DNA from 2 places in the Cellvibrio chitinivorans genome. Region 2 is predicted to be linked to the other one. Evidence: predicted binding sites of a transcription regulator. Region 2 holds the regulator's gene; the other holds the start of a gene.
The links. The regulator PhoB, encoded in region 2, activates phosphate uptake and scavenging genes when phosphate is short. The targets are predictions, from matches to a motif close to TGTCATAAANNTGTAACA.

Region 1: a site for PhoB is predicted at 1,460-1,477, ahead of SPL68_RS17340 (choice-of-anchor I family protein). Genes of this name have one in related genera too.

The regions. Positions count from the first base shown of each region.
Region 1 is NZ_JAYKKN010000009.1:38,167-49,881, forward strand. Features, by position in the region: gene SPL68_RS17340 (choice-of-anchor I family protein) at 1-1,334, opposite strand, end outside; gene SPL68_RS17345 (methyl-accepting chemotaxis protein) at 1,731-3,875, shown strand; gene SPL68_RS17350 (family 16 glycosylhydrolase) at 3,966-5,483, opposite strand; gene SPL68_RS17355 (TonB-dependent receptor) at 6,239-8,401, opposite strand; gene SPL68_RS17360 (response regulator) at 8,465-9,202, opposite strand; gene SPL68_RS17365 (GNAT family N-acetyltransferase) at 9,570-10,223, shown strand; gene SPL68_RS17370 (ATP-binding protein) at 10,192-11,715, shown strand, end outside.
Region 2 is NZ_JAYKKN010000001.1:760,731-772,445, forward strand. Features, by position in the region: gene SPL68_RS03230 (vanadium-dependent haloperoxidase) at 1-322, shown strand, start outside; gene SPL68_RS03235 (hypothetical protein) at 409-3,195, opposite strand; gene phoR (phosphate regulon sensor histidine kinase PhoR) at 3,366-4,649, opposite strand; gene phoB (phosphate regulon transcriptional regulator PhoB) at 4,798-5,496, opposite strand; gene SPL68_RS03250 (alpha/beta fold hydrolase) at 5,617-6,618, opposite strand; gene ubiA (4-hydroxybenzoate octaprenyltransferase) at 6,669-7,544, opposite strand; gene SPL68_RS03260 (chorismate--pyruvate lyase family protein) at 7,870-8,487, opposite strand; gene SPL68_RS03265 (HU family DNA-binding protein) at 8,745-9,020, shown strand; gene SPL68_RS03270 (dicarboxylate/amino acid:cation symporter) at 9,074-10,375, shown strand; gene SPL68_RS03275 (hypothetical protein) at 10,422-11,087, opposite strand; gene SPL68_RS03280 (hypothetical protein) at 11,295-11,715, opposite strand, start outside.

The DNA of each region.
Region 1 (11,715 bases), on a different contig from region 2:
ACGTCGCGCGCCAAATCAGCATTCAAACCAAACACGCGGAAACCGCCTGCTTCCAAATCGGTTTCATCGTTATTGAACGATGTGAAATTCAAGGTGGTAACAGTCAGATTCAGTTCTGGCGTCATATAGTTTTTCATGCCGGGCGATGCGTAGAGCTGGGTAGCAGTACCATCGCCCAAATCGATCCATTCACCACCATCAGGTAGACGACCGTTGGCGTTCACGTGGAAATCGCCGTGGCTCACTTGATCTTTAATCGCTTCAAAAAGAGTGAGTCTGATGGTTTCGTTTTTGCCGATACCAAAAGTTTCAGCTGTATTCAAAATTACATTTGCTGGTGCGTTAGCTGGTAGAGTTGAACCAGCCGCTAAATCTGGCAGCAATACCAAAAAACCTTTACCGGGAATAGTAGTGCCGCCGGGAATTGGCATGCCGGGGTTTTCGCTATCGCTCAGCGCCCACTCACCTTCAGCAAAGGTGTAAGGCTCGGAAGATTTGTTGTACAGCTCAACATAGTCGAAATCGATATCGGTACGGCCTTTTGATACCACTTCGTTAATGACGATATCACCTGCAGATGCTGGTGGGTTTACCACCGGCAATGCGTTGAGCGCACCGGGTGATGCAACCAAGGCTTCATCTTGCGTGTGCCACTCGCCACCATCGGGCAAACGACCAAAAGTATTTACGTGGGTGCCAGCTGCCCAACCTTTTTCATCAACAATTTCGCCTTTGTAGGTCAGCAATGCGGTATCGCCCTTGCCCAAACCAAACTCGCCTGCGCCACCAATGATGGTGCCTGCAGGTGCATCAAACGGCACTGTGGTTTGATCTACTGCGATCAACAGAAAACCATGCGCTTCAATCACAGTACCCGCAGGAATCACAATGCCGGGAACCTTGTCTTCAGTCAGACCTTTCAAATCATTTACTGCCCACTCGTCAGCAGCAAAAGTGTAAGCCGTGTTATCTGCATTGTAGATTTCGATGTAGTCGTAACCGCCGCCGTCTGAACGCATTTCATTTAATACCAGTTGCGGCATTGCAACTGAAGAAGATGATGACGACATATTTGATGATGATTCACTGGACGAAGACAGGCTTGATGCTGAATCAACCGATGAAGAAGCCACAATCGATGAAATAACAGAAGAAGCAACAGAAGACGATGCTGATGACTGAACTGACGATGAAACACTGGAGCTCACCAGTGATGATGACACAGAGCTGGATGATGAATTGTTTGAGTTGTCGTCGCTACCGCCACAGGCGGCCAGCGTTAAGGATACAGCGGCAAGCGTCGCCAGCTGTGGAAGCTGTTGCATGATTTTCATAGTTATTCCTATCGCTTAAAAATAAAAAACACCTGCACTTGGCTCAATACAGAGTCAGGAAACAGGTGATGTGTACTTTTCGGCGACAAGGCTAACCAGCGATTGTGACAATCGCGCAACAGATAGATGACAGAGCAATGACAAGGTAATTGCGCATCCCCCCATAAGATTCCAGCAACACGAACGCACCAATATCGACCACAAACCTTAGCTACACCCCAAAATGGTCATTCAGACTTATAGATTGAAATGCCACTTGCCTAATGCCCCTAATAACCTCAAGATCGCGCGCCCATTTTGAGACATGGCTCACATCCTGCATGGCGTCAAATACAACAACTAAAAGTATTACCACACTAAAACACTACAAACTCTAGAAACAGGTGAAGAAGACCTATGCAACATCTAGTAAGCGACACTATGCAATTGTCGCCCACGGAACGCGGCTGGCTGAATTGGTACGGAAAGACAGGAAAAATCGCGATGGGTTGGTCCTGCTGGTTAAATCGCAACCGCTACCCGGTGATGGAACAGGCGTTTGAAAGCATCGCCAACACTCGCATCAAACTCTTACAACAATGGGTCAAACGCCAATGGGCGCAGCTGGAATCTTGCCGCAGCCAATTGCATCTGCTCGATGACAACTACGAAAACATTCTGCGCAAAGCTTGGCAATCAATGAGTGATTGCACCGAATTATTTGTGATCGACCAACAGGGTAAGGTCATCAATTCAACCTACACCCGTCGCGCAGGCGCGACGGATTTAAACCCGCGCGCAGTACAAACCGGATTGGAAAAACCGTTTTTGCATGGGCCTTATAGCGATACCGAAACATTGCATATCGGCAAGCGCAGCTCGGCATTTCACGATCAAGTTACCTTGATGTTTTATTTGCCCATCGAACTAAGCGATGGCAAAAAAGGTTGCTTGTGCGCACGCATCCCTAACGATGTGCTGGGCGATTTAATCCAGCGCGAAGCCGGACATATTTTTACTGAATCCGGCGATAACTATTTATTTATGGTGAAATCCATTTTTGATCCACAGATCAAAAGCGGTACCGCCCTCTCCCGCTCGCGTTTTGAAGACAACACTTTTTCCCACGGCGAGAATTTAAAATCCGGCATTCACACCGACTGGGGCACAGTCAAAATTCAACAACATACGGAATTTGAAATTCGTTTTACTGATCCAGCTACAAACGAACTCCACCCGGGTGTACGCGAAACGATTCGGAAAGGCAATAATTTATTTGTCACCTACCCCGGCTATTCCGATTACCGCCATATTCCCGTTGTCGGTAAAGGCGTGACCTTTAGCTTGCAAGGCTCACTCGATACTTGGGGCATGATGTGTGAAGCAGACTTGGAGGAAGTTTATCGCCATCGCTCGCTCAATTTTAAATTGATGCGTTTGTATAGCTTGTGTGTGGGCGGTAGTTTTTTAATTAATGCAGCGCTACATGAATACACGAGTTTTTCAAACAGCGTTATTAGCGCAATCACACTGCTCAGTTTATTTATTGGCGGCAGTATTTTTAAAGCGCGTGGGCCGCGTAAGCTGTCGCGTCGCTTAGGCAAGATGACCGAAGTGATTCACACTATCGCCGAAGGTGGCGGCAATTTGCAGCAACGTTTGGATACACGCAAATTAGCCAATGATGAAACGGGCGATTTAGGCCGCTGGACAAATAGTTTTATCGACAACCTTGATCACATCGTAGGTGAAGTGATTGGGGCAGCCGATGAAGTGATGAAAAATAGCGACTCGCTGCTCAAACGCAACTCAGAGGCCAATCAATCATCCAACCATGTTTCCAACTCGATGGAAAAAATGCTGGAATTGGTACACACCCAATTGCAGGAAATCAGCAATGCCTCTGGCACCGCAAGTGATATGAAACGCATTATGGAAGATGTAGTGCAGCAGGCGCGTAGTCAATTTGAATCGGTGCGCACCGGCACCCAAAGCATTCGCGATGTAGTAGAAACCTCGGCGCGCACTATTCATACGCTTAACAATCGCACCAGCGAAATTGGCAACATGGTGTCGCTCATCAGTGACATCACCAGTCAAACCAATTTGCTTGCGCTCAACGCGGCAATTGAAGCGGCGCGGGCGGGCGAACATGGCCGTGGGTTTTCAGTTGTTGCCGAAGAAGTGCGTAACCTTGCCGGAAGAACCGCCAGTGTTGCACAGGAAATTGGTGAGAAAATTGAAGCAATTCGCAGCGAGTCACAAACTGCTGCCGCGTATATGGAAACCAGTGTTGCCGATGTGGATCGCGGTTTGCGTTTGGCGGAGGAAGCATCCACTGACAATTCGCAGCTGCACCATATTGTTGAGCGCATGTTCGATATCATTCACCACATTGATACCAACAGCCAACAACATGGCCATCATGTGCGTGAAGTCACCAGCGCCAGTCACACCATGAATAAAGTTGTACGCGCATTGCATACGAGTTCTGACAGATTAAAAAATACTGCGACTAAATTGCATCAACTTGCCGGTGTATTTCAGGTGACAGCGCGTTAATTTCTTACACTTTCCCGCAATAAAAAACGGCAGCCGCAGCTGCCGTTTTTTCTTCAACATTCGACCTTCAAAATTCAACACGCAACAAATTTATTGATACACGCGAACATAATCCACATACATACGCTGCGGGAATACACTGCCTGCATCCGGGCTGCCTGGCCAGTTTCCGCCTACTGCTACGTTGAGCAATAAAAAGAATGGCGAATCAAATACCCAGGCACCATAACCTTGTACTTGCGCGCGAGTCACTGAGTAGAACTGCACGTTATCGCGGAACCAGCGAATGCCATTTGCATCCCACTCCACTGCATATACGTGATAATTCACATCCACATATTCACCCAGATTGTGCGTGCCCATAAACGGCGTATTGCCTGAATAACCCGGGCCATGCAGAGCGCCGTGCGTGGTTGTAGGTTCATAACCCACGTGTTCCATAATGTCGATTTCACCGGACTGCGGCCAACCCACAGAACTGATGTTATTGCCCAACATCCAGAATGCCGGCCAAATACCTTGGGTTTGCGGCAATTTCAAACGCGCTTCTACGCGGCCGTGGGTAAAGGTTTTCTTGTTCTGCGAGATCATGCGTGTAGATGTGTATTCGCAGCGACCATACCAGCAATTGTAGTTCGCCGGATTTTCGCGGCGCGCTTCCAACACTAATACATTGCTGCCTGCTTGCGTATCGTATTGCACGTAAGCATTTTGCCCGCCAGTGTAGTACTGACGCTCGTTATTGCCCCATCCTCCGCCACCGGTTTCAAACGTCCAATTCGCAGAATTGATACTGTTGAACTCATCGGCAAACACTAATGGGCGGCTACTCGATGCAGTGCGAATCACAATAGAGGTGACGTTATCGTTAAAGCCTTCGTTGTTGAGGCAATCATCATCGGCAGTGACTACGCGTGACGCGCCGGTAAAATTATCGCCTTGATACAACACAGCTTCATAACCCGCACTCACGCGAAGGGATGACATATCGTTATCGATAAATCCACGCGCTTGCAGTGCCGCCAAATTGTATGAGCCGACATCCAAGCCAACCGACCATCCAGTGTAAGGACAGTGTTGATAGACAGTAGCGCGCGCAGTGCCAGAACCGTTGGATACCACTTCAATCCAATTGAAGTTCCAATCAGCTGTTTGTGCAAATACCCCGAGAGCGTAAGTACCTGCATTTAAATTCATGGTACGCGACACTGTTGTCCAAGTTTGCCAGCCACCCGTTGCGGGAATAACAAAATTGCCCAGTGGAATTGCGCCGCCATTTAAATCAACGGAAGCTGTTGCACCATTGGGAGCGGCAACACGCATACGAATAGTGTAGCTACCCGTTGCAGGAATATTTAATCCGTTATAGGTAAGCCATTCGCCCTGTGCAATCCAGCCAACGTTGTAACCACCACCAGTATCGGTAGTTGCTTCTATATCCACTGCATCACCGCGAAATACACCGCCGGTGTTGCCCGGTGTTGTATCGTAAAACGCGTTGTAATTTTCTGCTTGATAAACCACTGCATTGCTGAGCGATGAAAAACCCAAACCGGCAAATAACAATGCCGATAAGAGCGCCCAGCGCATGGATTTTTTATTTTTCATATCCGACTCCGTTGTTATTAACAGTAAATAGTGATCATCATTCCCGACTGCCGATACCTGTAATCATCCTCAACATTTGTGATTACCAAACCGCCGATAAAGCTTCGCCAACTCGCGACATAAAAACACCGCAAAGGAAGGGTTACATCAGATGATCAAACCGAAAAACGTGCGCACAGCAATCAAAAATGCACACCGATTTGTAAGTGCGTTAGTAGCAAGAGCTGTAGTTATTGTTGAGCACTGCCGCAGCACGCAAGGAGTATAAGAAAAAGTTAACGCGACTCAAAGATGGGTAAAACGCAGGAAAACCCTATCAACCAAGAGTTTTTCAGCAACAGGTAGCAACAGAAAAAAATCGCACCTCATATCACCGATGTTCCCACTTTATTTTGCAAAAAATGAAACGATTCTAGCGAAAGACGAATGAAAAAGTGACGATGAGTGAGAACCAATTAAACCTACCTGCGGAAATAAGTAACACTTTTTAATTCACGCACAGACGCCGTAGATAGATGCGTCAATGCGTGTGAATGTGACACAGTTAATGTGCCATGTTGCATTCAAACTGAATCGGCACACGAATTAACCGCGCAATGCCTTTTCGATAGTTGCTATATCGATTTTGCGCATGGTCATCATGGCATTGAAGGCGCGCTTTGCCGCTGCGGGATTAGGGTCGGCAAAAGCGCGCATCAATAACGCTGCGCTTTAAGGGTGAAGATAGCGACGAAAACGAAAAAATGAACTAGACGCTAGTCAAATGAGTAATTAACTGAAGCTCCGTACATCCTCGGGGGGTTATAGAGACCTCTTGGAACCCCAATAAATGAAACTGAACGCTGACGCAGATTGGCTTCATCGGTAAGGTTTTTCACCCACAAGGAAAGATCCCAAGTCGAACCTATATTTAGACCAACGCGCGCATTCGCAGCAAAATAATTGGGAATACTGTTATCTGGCGTATTGTTGGGATTTGAAAAATAATCCCCCGTATAACCATAATCTATATGCCCATAAAACTCTGTTTGCTGAAATACCGGCTGGCGATAATCAAGACCTATAAAGTAAGTGTGCTCTGGAGCATAAGGCAAATAATTATCATCGTAATCAATTCCCGAGCCGCCGCCATTTTTAAAGCTATCAAACTTGGCTTGAGTGTATGCAGTATTAACACTAAGGCTGAGCTGATCCGTAATGTGCGCCGTTAAATCCAATTCAATTCCTTGGCTTGTGACTTTTCCGGCGTTAGTGAGCGATAGAACCGTTCCAGACGACTGTGTAGGTACAAACTGAAAAACCTGAAAGTCATCAAACTTAGTCACAAATCCAATCAGATTCAGCACCAATTTTTTATCTAAGAACTGTGTTTTTGCACCTATTTCATAGTTAGTTGCGTATTCAGGATCAAACTGAAAATGCTCTAACGTAGTAATGAAATCGGCATTCCACCCTCCACTCTTATAACCACGGGCAACACTGGTATAGAGCAGAACATCGGAATTCAATTGAAAATTTATGCCCGCTTTTGGAAGCCACTCATTAAACGTTTTCTCATCAATATAATGATCTACGTTAATAAACAACCCGGAATTATCATTGCTTGAGTAGTCAATGTTTTTTACTTCATGCACGTAGCGAACACCCGCAGTCACACTCCAGCGAGAATCAAAATAATAATTACCATGAAGATACAAGGATTGCGACTGCAACCCTGCAGTCGCAGGCGTTTGTAAAAATGAGTTGGGAGCAGGCGCAAATAAAGGACCTGTAGTAGCACTACGCTGGGTCGAGCTGTCTTGATCTAAAAAATACAGACCGACCACATAATCCACTTGCCCACCTTGCGGTGAAGCTAGCCTCATCTCTTGAGAAATTTGATCACTTTTTTCATCAAATATACTGAAGGCAACATCCAGCGGAGAATAATCTTCCTCGCTTAACTCACTAAACTCATTTGATCGAATACCCGTGATTGATGTCCAGCGAAAATCTTCTGGTGTTTCATAAACTGCCTCAATCGTTGCTCCTTTCAACTCTCGCCACTCATATTCATCCGCATTGTGCGCAACCACAAAGGGTTCAGGCGCCAACGCAAATCCATTGAGCGCACCGCCCGCAAGCGCTTCGGCGTTAGTAGACTGATCATCATCTTTCAAATAATCAAAACCTATATCCAGCTGTAAACTCTCAACTCCTAAATAACGGAGTTTCAGTTTTGCAACATCACGGTTAACGCCCTGCAGCTCCCGCTCCAACGTCTTATTGTAGATATAGCCATCTTGTCCGGTAGAACTAACTAGCAAGCTCGCATATAGATCCGTTGTTAGTGGCAGATTGATTTTCCCGGTAAGGGATTGCAGATCAAAATTACCTACATCACTGCGCAACTCGGCAGAAAAATCTTCCTCTGGTTTTTGAGTAACTATATTGATCGAACCAGCCAGCGCATTAGTTCCCGCTAAAGTACCCTGAGGGCCGCGCAATACTTCAATATGTGCAACATCCAATAGGCTTTGATCAAAACTTGATGAGCGGCCAGTTAAAACCCCATCGATATAAACGGCAACACGCGCATTGGTGCCGATATTACGGGCGTAATCACCAACACCTCTGATAGCAATCTCACCCCGTGTGTTTCTATCGCCTCGACCAAAGTTGATATTGGGTATGGCCGACTCCATTTCTGTCAGCGAACTGGCACCGATCTTCTGTACGAATTCTTTATCGTAAGCACCTATTGCAAGCGGTACTGACTGTACATTTTCATCACGCATCTGCGCGGTTACTAAAACCTCTTCTAGTTCAGGAGAAGTTTTATCTTGCGCATAGGTGTTGATGCTGCCGCTATAGCTTCCTGCAACTATTAATAATTTTCCAATGAATAACGGCAGATTATTTTTAATTTTTATTGCCATGAAAAATGACTCAGGATGAAGGAAAATGGAGATAAAATCAGGTTAGGCTAATAATTATGTAATTCAGGCATAAGCCTTTAAAGCATCTTGTAGTCGCTTTAACGTTAATGGCTTCTCCATAAAGCCAGTAAACCCTTTTGCAATCAGGCCTGATTGATTGGCTCCTAATGGCAAACTGGTTAATCCAATAATGATGGTGTCACTACCAATGCGACTGCGTAAACCTATCGTCGCCTGTTCTCCGTTCATTTTAGGCATATGCAAATCCATCAAGATCAAATCATAGCGCTTCTGCTCACACTTACGAATTGCTTCCATGCCGTTTTCGGCGTAATCCATTTGATAAAAAGGCGACAGCAAGTTTGCTGCTATATCTCGATGAATATCCTCATCATCAACCAATAAAACGGTTTTTATCTCCATTGTTTTTAATGATGAGGCAAGGGAATCATTCCCGTTATTAGCCTGCTGACGAGCTGCATCACCACCCAAGCTTTGGCGCACGCCGTAAATATTAGATTGATGAAGGACAGACATTGACAGTAGGTTTATCTTTTTTTGCACCACCTCCAGATTGGAAACCATAATCTCTGGCGCACTCACCAGCGCATCAATAAGCTTTTCGTCCTCAGGCAAAAGATGGTGTAAATCCGGCGAGTCGATGAGCTGTTTCATTAATTGAGGCAGATAGTTCGCCAATATCCCAGCTTTCATTTTAGAAATGAGTAATGGGGTAGCTATGTCATGAAATAGCGTTTCTGCGCTATGCGGATCGATTTGATTGTTATTTTGCTCTGTCATCACTCGCCAACCTTAGATTCTCAACAGCCTCACTCTTTAACCTTACTCCCTTCATTTAAGACACCTAGTTATTTCGCAACACAGCCATCTTTTATATATCCAGGCACATTTATTCTTGCGCTAATCCATCGCAAAAGTCGTCGACACTCTAAATGCCAACCCACTCGCAGCATTCAACCACTTAAAGCAGAAGCTTTAAAGTCCTGTTTTAGATTGAATACTTTTTGAGCATAATTGAATTCGACGCCACGCTGATTCTTGGCAAGGAGTCTAATCACTTTAGATGGCACATAAACCATCTTTTTTAATTTTCTGCACATTTATCCCTCCTTTTCAATTTAATCCGAACTTAACCAAGAGGTATCATATGTTAACCACTGCCCTTCAAACTCAAGAAAACCAATCAAGCGATTACTACAGTGTAGTAGCCAAAGGGCCCATGTTAGACAGGGTGTACTCCATGCGCTATAGAAGCTATAGCGCTGAAGGGTATATAGAAGAAAATTCTTCACTGAAGTTTATTGACGAGTACGATAACAAGCCAAACAGTACTTGTTTTCTCTTGCATCACCAAAACAAAGCTATAGGTTCAATGCGAACTTGTGTATTTGACTCCAAAGAGCGTCTCGCGGTACCTGTCATGGAAGTGTTTGATGAAGAACTCAGAAACAACATTGGCTATGACAATACTTTTGTAGAGGTTAATAAGTTTGTCATAGATCCTACATTTCAACGGAAAGGCGGTGTTGAAGCTCGCATGTTGCTTGTAGGAACAGTTGTAGAAGAAGCTATTCGTAGGGGCTCTGCAAGCATTGTTTTAGCAGTCAGACCAGCACATATACGTTTTTATAAAATGCTAGGGTGCAATCCGATCTCGGATATAAAATCTTACCCTCATCTATCATTTAAAACCGTACTTATGGCCTGCACTGACATTCAATGGTCAAGAGACTTCATTAGAAGCAAAGTCAACGTAGTAGAGAGACACGATGATCCAGTACTTAATTACGGCTCTTATTGATATAGCCGTTGGATTTTTAGCACTTTCTAAAAAAGATAACCCTGCGGCAAAGGCCCTGGCTCTTACAGTATTTAGCTTGGGAGCTTGGTCGTTAGAGTTATATTTATTAACTGTGATAAAGAACTTAGATGCTTTAACCGTTCTTTTTCATGTCACTCGCTGGGGGATGTTTTTCATCCCCTCCGCGTTTGCTTTTTTGACATGGAGGCTAATCGGTAGCCGCTCAAAAAAATTTAAAAACTATATCGTAGTTCCAAGCTTTGCATTGAGCATCGCACTTTGTATAGGCAATACATTTATTTTCCCGTCAACTCTTAGGCTAGTCGATGGCGGTTATCTCCCAAATACAGATGCTATTTTCTATTTTTTCCTCGTCAATTTTCTTTGGTGCTTTGTCGGATCCATTGGAATGGTGCTCGCCTCTTACAAAACATCCCCCAAAAGAGAAAAGCAACGATTAAAGTGGCTACTCATTACATTAACCGTAAGTTTTGTTGGTGGAACACTTGGAATTTACTCTATGCCAAGTGAATTTTATCTTTCACGATTTGTTGGATCTATCACCAACATAGTATTTGTTGCATTACTATTTTATTCAACGATTCAACATAACTTGATGGATTTCAGACTGGCTATCAGCTTAGGCTTATCAAAAGCAATTGTTCTCGGTTTTTTTGTTTGGTTATATTTTGTTGTTTCATCTGTGATAGGTGACCACACCGAACCCGTAGGTGGCGTAATTGTCCTGTTGCTTTTTGTGACTCTAATGTTAGAAGCCTATCCAAGATTATTGAAATGGCTTATCCCAAATGCAAAAAAAATACTTGCTGGGCACGACTATGATTATCAACGTGTAAAAGAGGAAACTGAAAAGGCTCTGGGTGGATCAATCAATTTTGCTAACTTAATTGATATTTTAGACAAGCTCTTCTTAAAAACCCTGCGCATTACCAATTATAAAATACTATTAATAAAGCAAAGTGTTGATTCGGACAGCAGAGAAAACATCTACAAACAAAACAATCTGATATTTGAATTCGTCTCTGATTCTGACCCACTTGTCAATCACGCCACACACATCAACCAGCTACTAATGGCAGATGAAATGCCAGAAAGCTTACAGATAGAAATGAAAAAGCATGACGCAGCCCTGTGTTTTCCCGTGTCATCAGAGCATCAAGTTATTGCTATTGTAATGATTGGCACCCCCACCAATCTGTCTTACTACCGTTATGACGATATCAAAATATTTGAATGGATAAAAACCGAGCTCGGTCAAGCACTGGAGCGTTTGATACGCCTCAACAGTATGCAAGACCAATTGGGAGAAGCTAAGAAAACCTTGTCCATGCTTAGCCTTATGAACCACTATCATCATGACATCAAAGCTCCGTTCGCTATCATCGACGGAGTTCTATCCAATGACATCTATGACCGCGACAAACAAAAAGACATCGTTTTGGCTCAGGTTGAACGCGGCTCTAAACTGATT
Region 2 (11,715 bases):
GTCCGGCCACTCCACCTTTTCACGCGCGGCGGCGGAAGTGTTAACCGCATTCACTGGCGATGAATACTTCCCCGGTGGCATGGGCGAATTTCCCTTGCAGCAGAATCAATATCTGGTATTTGAAGAAGGCCCCAGTGTGGATTTAACCCTGCAGTGGGCGACCTATCGCGATGCGGCTGATCAGTGCAGCTTGTCGCGAATTTGGGGTGGTATACATCCGCCGATGGACGATATGCCCGGGCGCTTGATGGGGGAAGTGATTGGGGTGCAGGCAGTGGACTTTGCAGAGCAGTTTTTTACCGGTAGCAGCACCCAGCGTTAATCGATCAGCCTTGACCAAAGGTATTGCCCATAAACAACAAACCCGCCAATTGGCGGGTTTGTTGTTTTAGCAGCAAGACTGAAGGATTAGTTCAGCGGATTGCCGAAGCGCTTCATAGTGAAATTATCATCATCCGCGCTGAAGGATAGAGTGTTGCCATCCAAAGTCGCGGTGATATCGCCTTCCAGGGTACAGGTGTCATCTGGATAATCATCGGTATAGTCCTGATCTACTGTTGCGCTTAACAGGCCGGTTTCTGCATTCCAGGTAAAGCTGCCATTCGCCCAGCCGATTTGACATTCAGGATCATCATTTTCGATTTTGGCGTGGATGAAGCCATTGTCAGCGGTAAAGGTAAACCAATCGCCAGAACCCGATACTGCCCAAGCGCCTGCCAGAGGGGCAGATTCGCTCGGGGTAACTTTAGTCAGGGCGAAAGTATCCTCACCTTCGGTCATAGTCATGGAACTACCAGAAATAGTTGCAGTTTCAACACCTGAGGCGCTGCAGCTATCTTGTGGGTCAACTGCGGTAGTATCAGTGTCCAAATCTACCGAGAAGGCGCCAGTAGTGGCATTCCAGCTATAGCTGCCATAGGCCACTCCGGGTTGGCAATTAGGGTCTTCATTGCTGACTTTTACCTGCGCGAAAGTGCCGTCTTTGCGGAACATCAGGTAGTCACCGCCGATAACCCAAGTGCCAGCGATGGCCGGTTGATAGTCAAACGCCGCCAGCAGATTATTTTTAGCTGCGCCATTGAGTACCAATGTGCCGGTTTCCAGCGTTTCGCCTTCGTCAGCTTTGTCGCCGCGGCGAACCAAGCCATCATGTACCGTAAAGACAACATAGTGCTCGTCTGAATCAAAATCACCTACAGCCAGCACACTTTCCGGAATGGCAAAACCAATGGCATTGGCCTCATCGCCTTCCAGGTAGGGAAGGGTCAATTGTGACCAGGTAGTGGTTGCCAACAAGGTTGGGCTGCTCTCGTTCCAGTTGTGCAAATAGAAGTGGACAGTTTTGTCGTCGTTGTCCAGCAATTGCACGCCAATAACCTCGCCGTTAGGCCAGTCGATAGTCACCAGTTTGGCGCCTTGAGTGCCGGGTTCTACGTCGGGCGAAATGAGCTCAGCCAAAGTCTCAAGCACGCTGCTGGTTTGTGCCCAACCCTCAGCTGTCCAACCGACATAGTTGACGGTTTCACAGTTGCCGCCAAAGCTGCTCGGTGAGTCGTTTAACTCGCCATCACCATTCTTATCCCAAGGGCAGATAAGGCCATTGCCATAGTCGTAACCCGCGTTATACCAGAGGGTGTAAAGCTCATTGGTGCTTTGGATGGTAATGCGGTAGCCCAGTGCACCTTGAGCAAAGTTGTTGGCAGGATTGATCTGCGACACCAGACCGCGGGTATCACCGTAGGCATTGAAGAAGGTAGAGATTGAGCGGCCGCTCAAATTGATCACTTGCGTTGCCTTGGCGTTCACACTGTTGGTTGGTGCATCGGCAGCGCCCAAAGTGACAGAACCGTCTTCATTTAGGGCAGTGGCTTGGAAAATGTCATTAGAGATAACCCAGCCTGACTCAGTTAATACCACCTGACCATCCAGCTCGTACTCGGGCAGTAGCTGGAATGTTTCGCCATCGTAATACTGCTCTTGCTCTGGGGTATTCAGCGCAGGAAAACCGCCGTAATAAATTTCACTTGGCTCATAGCCCTCAATCCAGTAGATGCCGCCGCCAGCACTCAGGCCGGTAGCCAGAGTGTTGGTTGCTAGAGGTAGTGAATTGGTGACGTTGGTCGCTTCAACCTGAACGATTCCGGCAACTTGTTGCTGCACTTGCGCCAATGCCTGAGTGATGCTGGTTGCGCCTACAAAAACTTGATCTTCCAATACATCGGCAACGGTTTCGATCAGGTTTTGCAATACGGTGAGCTGGGTAGGATCATTCACATCCAGTCCGAGATCGTCAAAGGTGCCTTCACCGCCGAGACTATCCAAAAAGTTTTGATATGCCGCAGTTGAAGCAAGGCTAACTTCCAAGTCTTCGCTGGTGGTAGGGGTTAACAGTAGATCGCTGCTTTCAAACACATTCTCGCCTGGTTGGAAGACCGTGATAGGACCGTTCAGGTCGGCAACTACGATACAGTCAAGCTGTGGGTAGCCGGGTACGTTGATAGACCAGGAACCGTCTGCGTTTTGGGAGGAGTTATTTTCATCCAGTGGGATGGTTTCAAGCACATTGCCCGCAAGATCAACAACGACTACAGCCAGTTGATTGAGCGGCAGAATCTCTTCAGTTTTATGTGCTTTGGCACTGCGGCCGGTTTTAGCGAGTGCTGCAACATCATCCAGCTCGGGTGAGCTGATTGTTACCGTGAAGGTGGTAGTCCCTGCAGCGGCAGAGCTGCTGGAATTGGAACTGCTGTTGTTCAGGCTGGAGCTGCTGTCCATGCTTGAACTGCTGCTATTGATCGAGCTGCTGGACACAACAGAACTGCTTGCGACTGAGCTGGAGCTGGTGGCTACCGGGCTGGAAGATGAAGACGTCGTCGGGGTAGAGCTGATAGTGCCACCGGTCTGGCTGGAGCTGCTCTCCATGCTGGAACTGTTAGCATCGCTTGAACTGGAACTGCTGGCCTCAACAGAGCTGTTCTCTACTGAGCTGGAGCTGGCTTCTACTACGCTGGAAGATGAGGAGGTAGCTGGGGCGCTGGAAGTTACTGAAGATATAGAGCTGGAACTAGAGCTGATGGGAGCCACGCTGCTGGTTGGCGCAGATGACTTATTACCACCGCCGCTACCGCCTCCACCACAGGCGACCAAGGTCATTACAGATACAGAAATTAGCCCAAATTTAAATTTATTAGTCATAAAAACTCCTGTTTTGATAGTAGGAACCGTGCATTTTACACATATTTTATGCGACACAGTTCTATAACTTAGCCCAGAAATAAGCGCTTGTTAGATCAAAAAAGGTACTTTTGGGGATATCTATAGCTAATGGTTTTAGCGCCAAACCTGAATTGGCTGTCTATTGGTTTCTATTCCTGCAGCGGAAAAACACAGATAAATACGCTGCCTTTGCCTACTTCACTGGTGATTTTCAGCTCGGCTTCGTGGCGCATCAATACGTGTTTTACAATCGCCAAGCCTAACCCCGTGCCGCCGGTGCCGCTGTTGCGGCTGGCATCAACGCGGTAGAAGCGTTCGGTCAGGCGTGGGATGTGCTGGGCTTCAATGCCCGGGCCGTTATCGCTGACGGAAATGTAAAAGTGTTTTTGATCCTGCCATAGCAGAATGCTCACCTTGCCTTCATTGGGGGTGTATTTGATGGCGTTGGTGACCAGATTGGAGAAGGCGCTGTGCAGCTCCTTTTCATTGCCCGACAGCATCAGCGGTTTAGTGGTGTTGTTGCAGATCAGCGTCAGCTGCTGGGATTTGTCTTTGCTCAGCACATCCGCCTCGCTTTTGACGATGGTGAGCAGCTGTTCAATATTGATCGGCTTGTGATTGTGCCCTGCTTCTGTCGTCTCAAGCTTGGAGAGCACCAGCAGGTCGTTGATCAGTAGCGACATGCGCTTGGCCTGCTGCATCATTTGTTGCAGGGGTTTATCCCAGCTGGGGGTGGTGTTGTTATCGGCGAGGGTTTCCACATAGCCGTTGATCACCGTCAGCGGGGTGCGCAGTTCGTGGGAGACGTTGGCGATAAAGTCCTGTCGCATCTGTTCGAGGTTATGTAGTTGCGTCACATCGCGTACCACAATCAAGCGCTCGCCTTTGCCAAATTGGGTGATCTGGAATTGCAGGTGGCGGGAGTTAAAGCGCGGCGATGGCAGCTCCAGCGGTTCGCTGAAATTGCCCTCTTCAAAATAGGCGACAAATCTGGGGTGGCGGATAAAGTTGATTACCGACTGCCCCTGATCTTTGGCGTGCAGCGCGAGCATGCGGTGCGCCGCCGGGTTCCAAAAGTCCAAATGGCCGCGCGCATCCAGAATCAGTAGACCGTCTTTGAGTGCCGAGCTGATCTCCTGAATCCGTTTGATCACCGCTTGCAGGTTTTCTTTTTCATCGCGCTGTTGTTTTTGCAGCTTGTAGATATTGTCGAAAATCTGCCCCCAAATGCCGCTGGCTTCGGGCGGGTATTCAGTCTGCTGGGACACAATCCATTGGTTGAGGCGGCGCATCTGGCGCAACATCAGCAGGATGAAAATGACGCAGCCGATCAGCAACCAAACAGCAATATTGCCGGTAACAAAGCCGATCAGGCTGCAAATGGCGAGGATAATGAGAATGCGCTGGAGTTCAGCGCTGAAACCTTTTAACAAGACCGACAACCTCGTGGCACATAGCGGTAGCAAGGTCGGGGCACCGCTGTAAGACCGTCTGAGACATGGATGTCGAAGATGAGCCTACAGGGATGTATTCACGGCGTGTCTTGCAGTGGTGTCCCGACTTTGCGACGAATTCAGTGAATCAGGCTTCGATACGGGTAGAGAAACGATAACCGGTACCGCGCACTGTCTGGATCAGGTCTTCGTGGCCATCCACAGTCAGGGCTTTGCGCAGGCGGCGGATATGCACATCAACCGTGCGCTCTTCCACATACACATTGCCGCCCCAGACGTGATCCAGTAACTGGCTGCGAGTATAGGCTCTTTCCTGATGGGTCAGGAAAAATTCCAGTAAACGATATTCGGTCGGGCCCATATCCACCGACTGGTCATTAATAGTGACGCGGTGGCTGGCGGGGTCGAGGCAGAGACCTTGCACGGTAATCGGTGCGGAGGTGATTTGTGGATCGGCGCGGCGCAATACCGCTTTCAGGCGGGCAACCAGTTCGCGCGGCGAGAAAGGCTTGGTGATGTAATCATCCGCGCCCACTTCCAGACCTTGAATCTTGTTGTCTTCCTCGCCTTTGGCGGTAAGCATGATGATCGGGATATTCACGGTCACTTCATCGCGCTTTAAGCGGCGCGCCAATTCGATCCCGCTGGTGCCGGGCATCATCCAGTCGAGCAGAATCAAATCGGGTTTTTCATCGATAATCAGGCCGTGAGCATCCTGGGCATTGCTCGCTTCCATGACATGATATTCGGCCATTTCCAAGGCCACGCGCAGCATATCGCGGATTGCAGATTCATCATCAACGATAAGGATTTTACGACCGGTCATATAAGTTCTACCTGAAATAACAGCTGAATGCCGCACAGTTTTGTGAAGCTAATGTTGCAGAGTATTAAATAATTTCAGTGTTACAAATTTATGACAGTGTAAACATTTCGCAAAAAAGTGTTATCGCGCTAGTTCTTTTAATAAAGCCTGATGAAAACGCTCTGGCGCTTGGATTTGTGGCGAGTGGCCTAAATCCGCGAAGTTAACCAGTGTCGCACGTGGAATGGCTTGCGCTGTTAAACGCCCGAGTTTTTTATAGTTGCCCAAGGTTTTTTGCAGCTCAGGGGGTGCGGCGTCTTTGCCTAAGGCGGTATTGTCTAGCTCACCAATCAAGAGCAATGTCGGCATTTTCAGTTGCGGGAATTCGTAAACCACCGGCTGGCTCATAATCATGTCGGCGGTCAGCGCCGAATTCCACGCCACCAGCTCCTTGCCTTTGCCGCGATACATGCCCGCCTGCATCTCCACCCATTGGTCAAACTCCGGGCGCCACTTGCCAGCGTAATAAGTCGATAACTGATACTTGCGGATGCCCTCGGCGCTGGTATTCAGATCGCGTTTGTACCAGTCATCCACACTGCGATAAGGCACGCCCAGTGCTTTCCAATCCTCAAGGCCGATGGGGTTTACCATCACCAGTTGTTCGGTTTGCTGCGGGTACATAAGCGCAAAGCGGGTGGCGAGCATGCCGCCCATGGAGTGCCCCATCACCGTGACTTGATTGACGCCGATAGAGTCGAGCAACGCGCGGGTATTTGCCGCTAACTGCTGGAAACTGAATTGATAATGCGCAGGTTTGCTGGATTTGCAAAAGCCGATCTGGTCGGCCGTCACTACGCGATAGCCTGCATCTACCAGCGCCTTGATCGTCCCTACCCAGGTCGCGGCGCAGAAGTTTTTGCCGTGCATCAACACCAGCGTACGGCCATTTGGCTGCGCGGGTTTGATATCCATGTACACCATTTCCAGCGCTTGCTGCTGGGATTCAAACGCGAAGGTTTTGGTGGGATAAGGGTATTCAAACCCTTCCAAGCGCGGACCATAAACGGCGGGTTCGGCAGCTTTGGCCAAGGCGGCGGTAGTGCTAGTGATCAGCAGCGAAAGACATAACCAGAACTTCATAGTTCGTCCTCTGTGGTGATGATGGGGTTGGGGTGAATTCAGGCGGCTACTCAAGCCGCCGCAGGCGTTTGACGGAGCGCGTAATCTGCGACCAGACCGACAAATACCGCTACGCCGACCCAGTTGTTATTGAGGAAGGCTTTAAAGCAGTCCTCGCGTTTGCGGAAGCGGATCAGCCATTGTTGATAGGCAAAGAGTGCGGCTGCGACTACCAATCCCAAATAATACAAGCCGCCTAATTCAAAGCGGTTGCCGACCAACACCAGCGCATAAATCGTCATTAGCTGGAGCACACCGGTCATCAGACGATCCTGCTCGCCAAACAAAATCGCGGTGGATTTGACGCCAATTTTCAGGTCGTCATCGCGGTCAACCATCGCATAAAAGGTGTCGTAGGCGACTGTCCAGAGCACTGTTGCCAAATAGATCAGCCAAATTCCCTGCTGTAATTCGCCCGCTTCGGCGGCGTAGGCCATGGGAATTCCCCAGGCGAAGGCTGCGCCTAAAAACACTTGAGGTAGATGGGTGTGGCGTTTCATAAAAGGGTAGCAGAAAGCCAGAATCAGCCCGCCGACCGAGAGTTTGATGGTGAGCGGATCGGTCATCAGTACCAGCCCGAAGGCGATCAGGCAGAGGGCGACAAACAGGCCGAGCGCCTCTTTGCTGGATACCGCGCCAGTGGCGAGCGGTCGGTTTTGAGTGCGTTTGACCTTGCCGTCGATTTTACGGTCGGCAAAGTCGTTGATCACACAGCCAGCGGCGCGCATCACGATCACGCCCAGAGTAAAAATCACCAGATTTTTGATGCTGGGCACACCTTTAGCGGCAATCCACAGGCTCCACAGGGTTGGCCAGAGCAATAGCAAGGTGCCAATCGGGCGATCCATACGCATCAGGCGCCAATAGATGGCGGCTTTTTGTTGCAGTTGGCTGGGCGATGCACTGGCTTTGGCATTTTTATCGGCTGATTTAATGATTTTCGCCACTTTTGAAGGTTTTTTTAACGCCGTTTTAACTGGGGGTTGGGTTTGGTTGTGTGGCTGATTTTGCGGCTGGCTTGTGGCTGTGCTTACTGAAGGGGGTGTAGATGGAGTTGTTGATGGATTAGCAGCGGTAGCCGCAGGCTGCGCCTTAGGCTTAGGGTTGCCCTTTTGCTTATTGGATGATTGCGGCGCTTTGGGGTTTTTGGGTTTTACATCTTTGCTCATGGCCAAAAGTCGCTTCTATTTATAGATAGTGTGTATGTGTGATTCAACCGTTCGGATTAAGTGCCTGCCGTGCAAGCCGGTCGGTGAACGCTGGTAGAAATACTTCGCTCACCAGCAGTGGTTTTTGTGGCAGCTGTTGTTCGCGCAGGCTAAATACCGAGCGTCGCCCCCAGAGAATTGAGGTGCCAGCCAGAGCGGCGGGAACATAGGCATGATCGCGGCTAATGCGCGCTACCGCAATGGCGCTGCGTGTTATCTGTGGCTGACTAAACAAAAACGCGCCCAGCGGGCGGGTGCCCTGCTTGCGTAAATGGCGCAAGCGACCGGTCAGGCTGGTGAGCGGCAAAATGCTGCGCGCAAATACCCAAGGTTCGTCGCAGCCGCACAGAATCACTTCGCGGATCAGCGCCAGCGCCGGGCGTTTCATGCCCAATACCTGCTGCTCATCCAACCGTGGCACTGCAATAATCTGGCGCACCACTTTCACCCTGAACTGCCCTTGGCTCGCATCAATCAAACGCGCCGTGAGCGAGCCGCTATGGCTCAGCCAATCCTGCAACGCAAGACTCGGCCGCTGCTGGCGAGCGATGCGACTAAGGGGTTGCCATAACAGGGGTCGCTTTAACAGAGGAAATACAGAATTGCGTGCAGCCTTGGGCAAAGGCTATCTCCTTCTTGCTGGATAAATGAGGGCAGTAAACGGGGCGGGAGTGTAGCAGCTTGTGTTTACTTGAGGATGAATTGCGCGCTGACATCCCTGAACAGAAATCGCGTTAGCATGGGGAAAAAACCGGCGCGGGTCTGCCGCAACGCCAGTATTGCGGGTAAACTCCAAGGTCACTCGATGAAATCGACGCAGCTTTTTACAGAAAATACGATGCTATACAACACATACAAAACAAACTAAGGAGCAAGATGATGCATAAAACCGATATCGTGGTCGCACTGGCGAACAATACTGATCTGGGTGTAAACAAGGCTGATTTGGTGGTCTCTGCCTTTATCGAACAAATTACCAATGCCCTGAGCCGCGACGAATCTGTCGCCCTGTTGGGTTTTGGCACCTTCAATGTAAGCTCACGCGCCGCGCGCGAAGGCCGCAATCCGCAAACCGGCGCGACCATTCAAATCGCCGCCAGCAAAACCGTGACCTTTAAGCCGGGCAAGGCGCTGAAAGACGCGGTTAACGAGTAACTCCCTAACATTCCTATCAGCTCTCACTATCAATAACTATTACGCGAGGCGACATGTCCCTGACCAATAAAATCCTGCTTGGTATGCTTTCAGGGCTGCTGGTGGGGGTGATACTCAACCTGCTGCTCGGGTTGGATGAAGCCCATGCCTCGGCGACCACAGCCTACGGTAAGTGGATTCAAGATGTGGTCGTCAACGGGGTTTTGGATGCCGTAGGTCAGGTGTTTGTGGCCTCGCTGAAGTTGCTGGTAGTGCCGCTGGTATTTGTGTCGCTGGTGTGCGGCGCCGCTTCGCTCGGTGGCCACAACCGCATGGGTGCGCTGGCGACCAAAACGGTAGTGCTCTATACCCTAACTACAGCCATTGCCATTGCCTTGGCGATGGGCGTGGCGATGTTGTTCCAGCCTGGCGCGGGTGTGGATATGGCAGTGGCCAGTAACTACGCGGCTCCACCGGCTCCCTCTATTAAAGAAACGTTCATCAACATCTTCCCCAGCAACCCGGTGCAGGCTATGGCGCAGGGCAATATGTTGCAGGTGATCGTATTTTCGATTTTATTTGGCATTGCTATTTCCCGCACCGGCGGCGAAGTTGGCAACAGCATGAAAACCCTCTTCGAGCAGCTCAATGAAGTTGTGTTGAAAATGATGATGTTGCTAATGGAATTGGCGCCCTACGGCGTGTTCTGTCTGATCGCCAAACTCTTTGCCTCTATAGGTTTCAGTGCTATCGCCGATCTGGCGCAGTATTTTTTCACCGTGCTTTTTGTACTCTTGCTGCACGGGTTTGTGGTTTACGGCAGCTTGTTAAAAACCCTCGCCGGTTTAAACCCCATCACCTTTTTCCGCAAAATGTGGAAAGTGGAAGTGTTTGCGTTCAGTACCGCGTCCAGCAACGCCACCCTGCCAGTGACCATGCGCACGGTGGAGCATGATTTGGGCGTTGACAACAAAGTCAGCAGCTTCTCGGTGCCGCTTGGTGCCACTATCAATATGGACGGCACGGCGATTATGCAGGGTGTTGCCACTGTGTTTATCGCGCAGGTGTACAACATCGACATAGGCGCATCTGGCTATTTGATGGTTATCCTCACCGCGACTCTCGCTTCCATCGGCACTGCCGGTGTACCCAGTGTCGGCTTGGTGATGCTGGCGATGGTGCTGCAGTCGGTGGGTCTGCCGGTCGAGGGTATAGCGCTGATTATCGGCGTGGATCGTCTGTTGGATATGGTGCGCACCGCCGTCAACGTGACCGGCGATGCGACTGTGTCGGTGATAGTCGCCAAAAGCGAAAACATGCTGGATGTGAGCCGCTACGAGGATAAAACCCTCAATACCGAAATTAAGCAGCTATAGATTCGAGCAATAAGTTGCGATCAATAGTTGTGATCAATAGCGGCCATCAATGACGGGTGGTGTGGTTGGGGTCGAAATCGACGCTGATCGATAAATCATCCGTCAGGCAGGGCCAGCGCTCCAGCTCCTCGGTCCAGCCGTTGTCGCGATGGGCGTTGACGTAATCGGTAAAGTTGGCGCCATCAAACTGATGCTCGTTGAGCAGCAACTCCGCAGAAAACAGCACTGCCTGATCCAGCTCATTGGCGAAAGGTTCGCCAATCAACTCATGGGCGATCACATTGGCGACGGTCATATCCATAGGCGCAAGCGGAATGCCGCTCATCGCCATAAATCGATCATTCACTTCTTCCAGCAGGCGATGGGCGAGATAGGCTTCATCGAGCAGCGCCTCCAGCTGGCTGTGCGGGCCGACAATCGACGGCGGCGACATAAAATAATCGCTCGCAATTTTCAGTAGCGGCTCCACTTCACTGGCAATGCCCGCCTCCTGCGCCATGCTGCGAATGGCGTCGATAAAATCCGGCACGTGTTTGATGTAGCGCACCACAAAGTCGGCCAGTTGCGTGGCAGCTTGTTGTTCCGGCAGCTTGATGGCGGCGTGCAAACGCTGCTTGCGGCACTCCACAAACTCCAGCAGCTTGTTGGTGGCAGCGTCCTGCTCCTGCGCCTGCCGGATCAGCTGGCGAATGGGGTTTAGGGGATCGGTCAATCTATTTCTCGGATAGTAGTTATAGGTAATCACATGGCAATCCTGCTGATGCTGCTGAATTCAATCGGGTGCGATTTAAAGGTAATCCATGACCTCACAAACGCAAGCGACGCCTAATAACGACTTTTTATAAAAAAACGGATGAGCGATGAAATCGGCCTGATGGCATTTTCTGTGCCATCAGGATGGGTTAAGTAGGAATAAAAATCAGAAGGCACCAGACAGCTTCAAACGCACACTATTGTCGATATCTCCGGTGAAATACTGCTGAAACTGCAGGCTCAGATCGAGGCTGCCGAGGGTTTGGCCAATGCCCAACACGCCGTAAAGGCCGCCATCTATGTCTATATCTTCCGAGTAGCAATTGCGGCAGCCGCTAATCGCGCGCTCGGAGTAAAGCATGCCGCTCACCCCGCCGCGCACAGTCACAAAGGTCATGTTGTCCTGACCAAAACGATACTTGGGGCCGTACTCGGCAAACACCATAAAGGCATTGGCGTCGGATTCGGAGTAGTCGATATCGCCCCAGTAGTCCTCAATATATTGCGCAAAAGCAGCGTTGTCGCGATAAAACAAAAAGTTGATGCCTAGCGACAGAGTATTTTCTGTTGCGCTTGAATAGTACTCA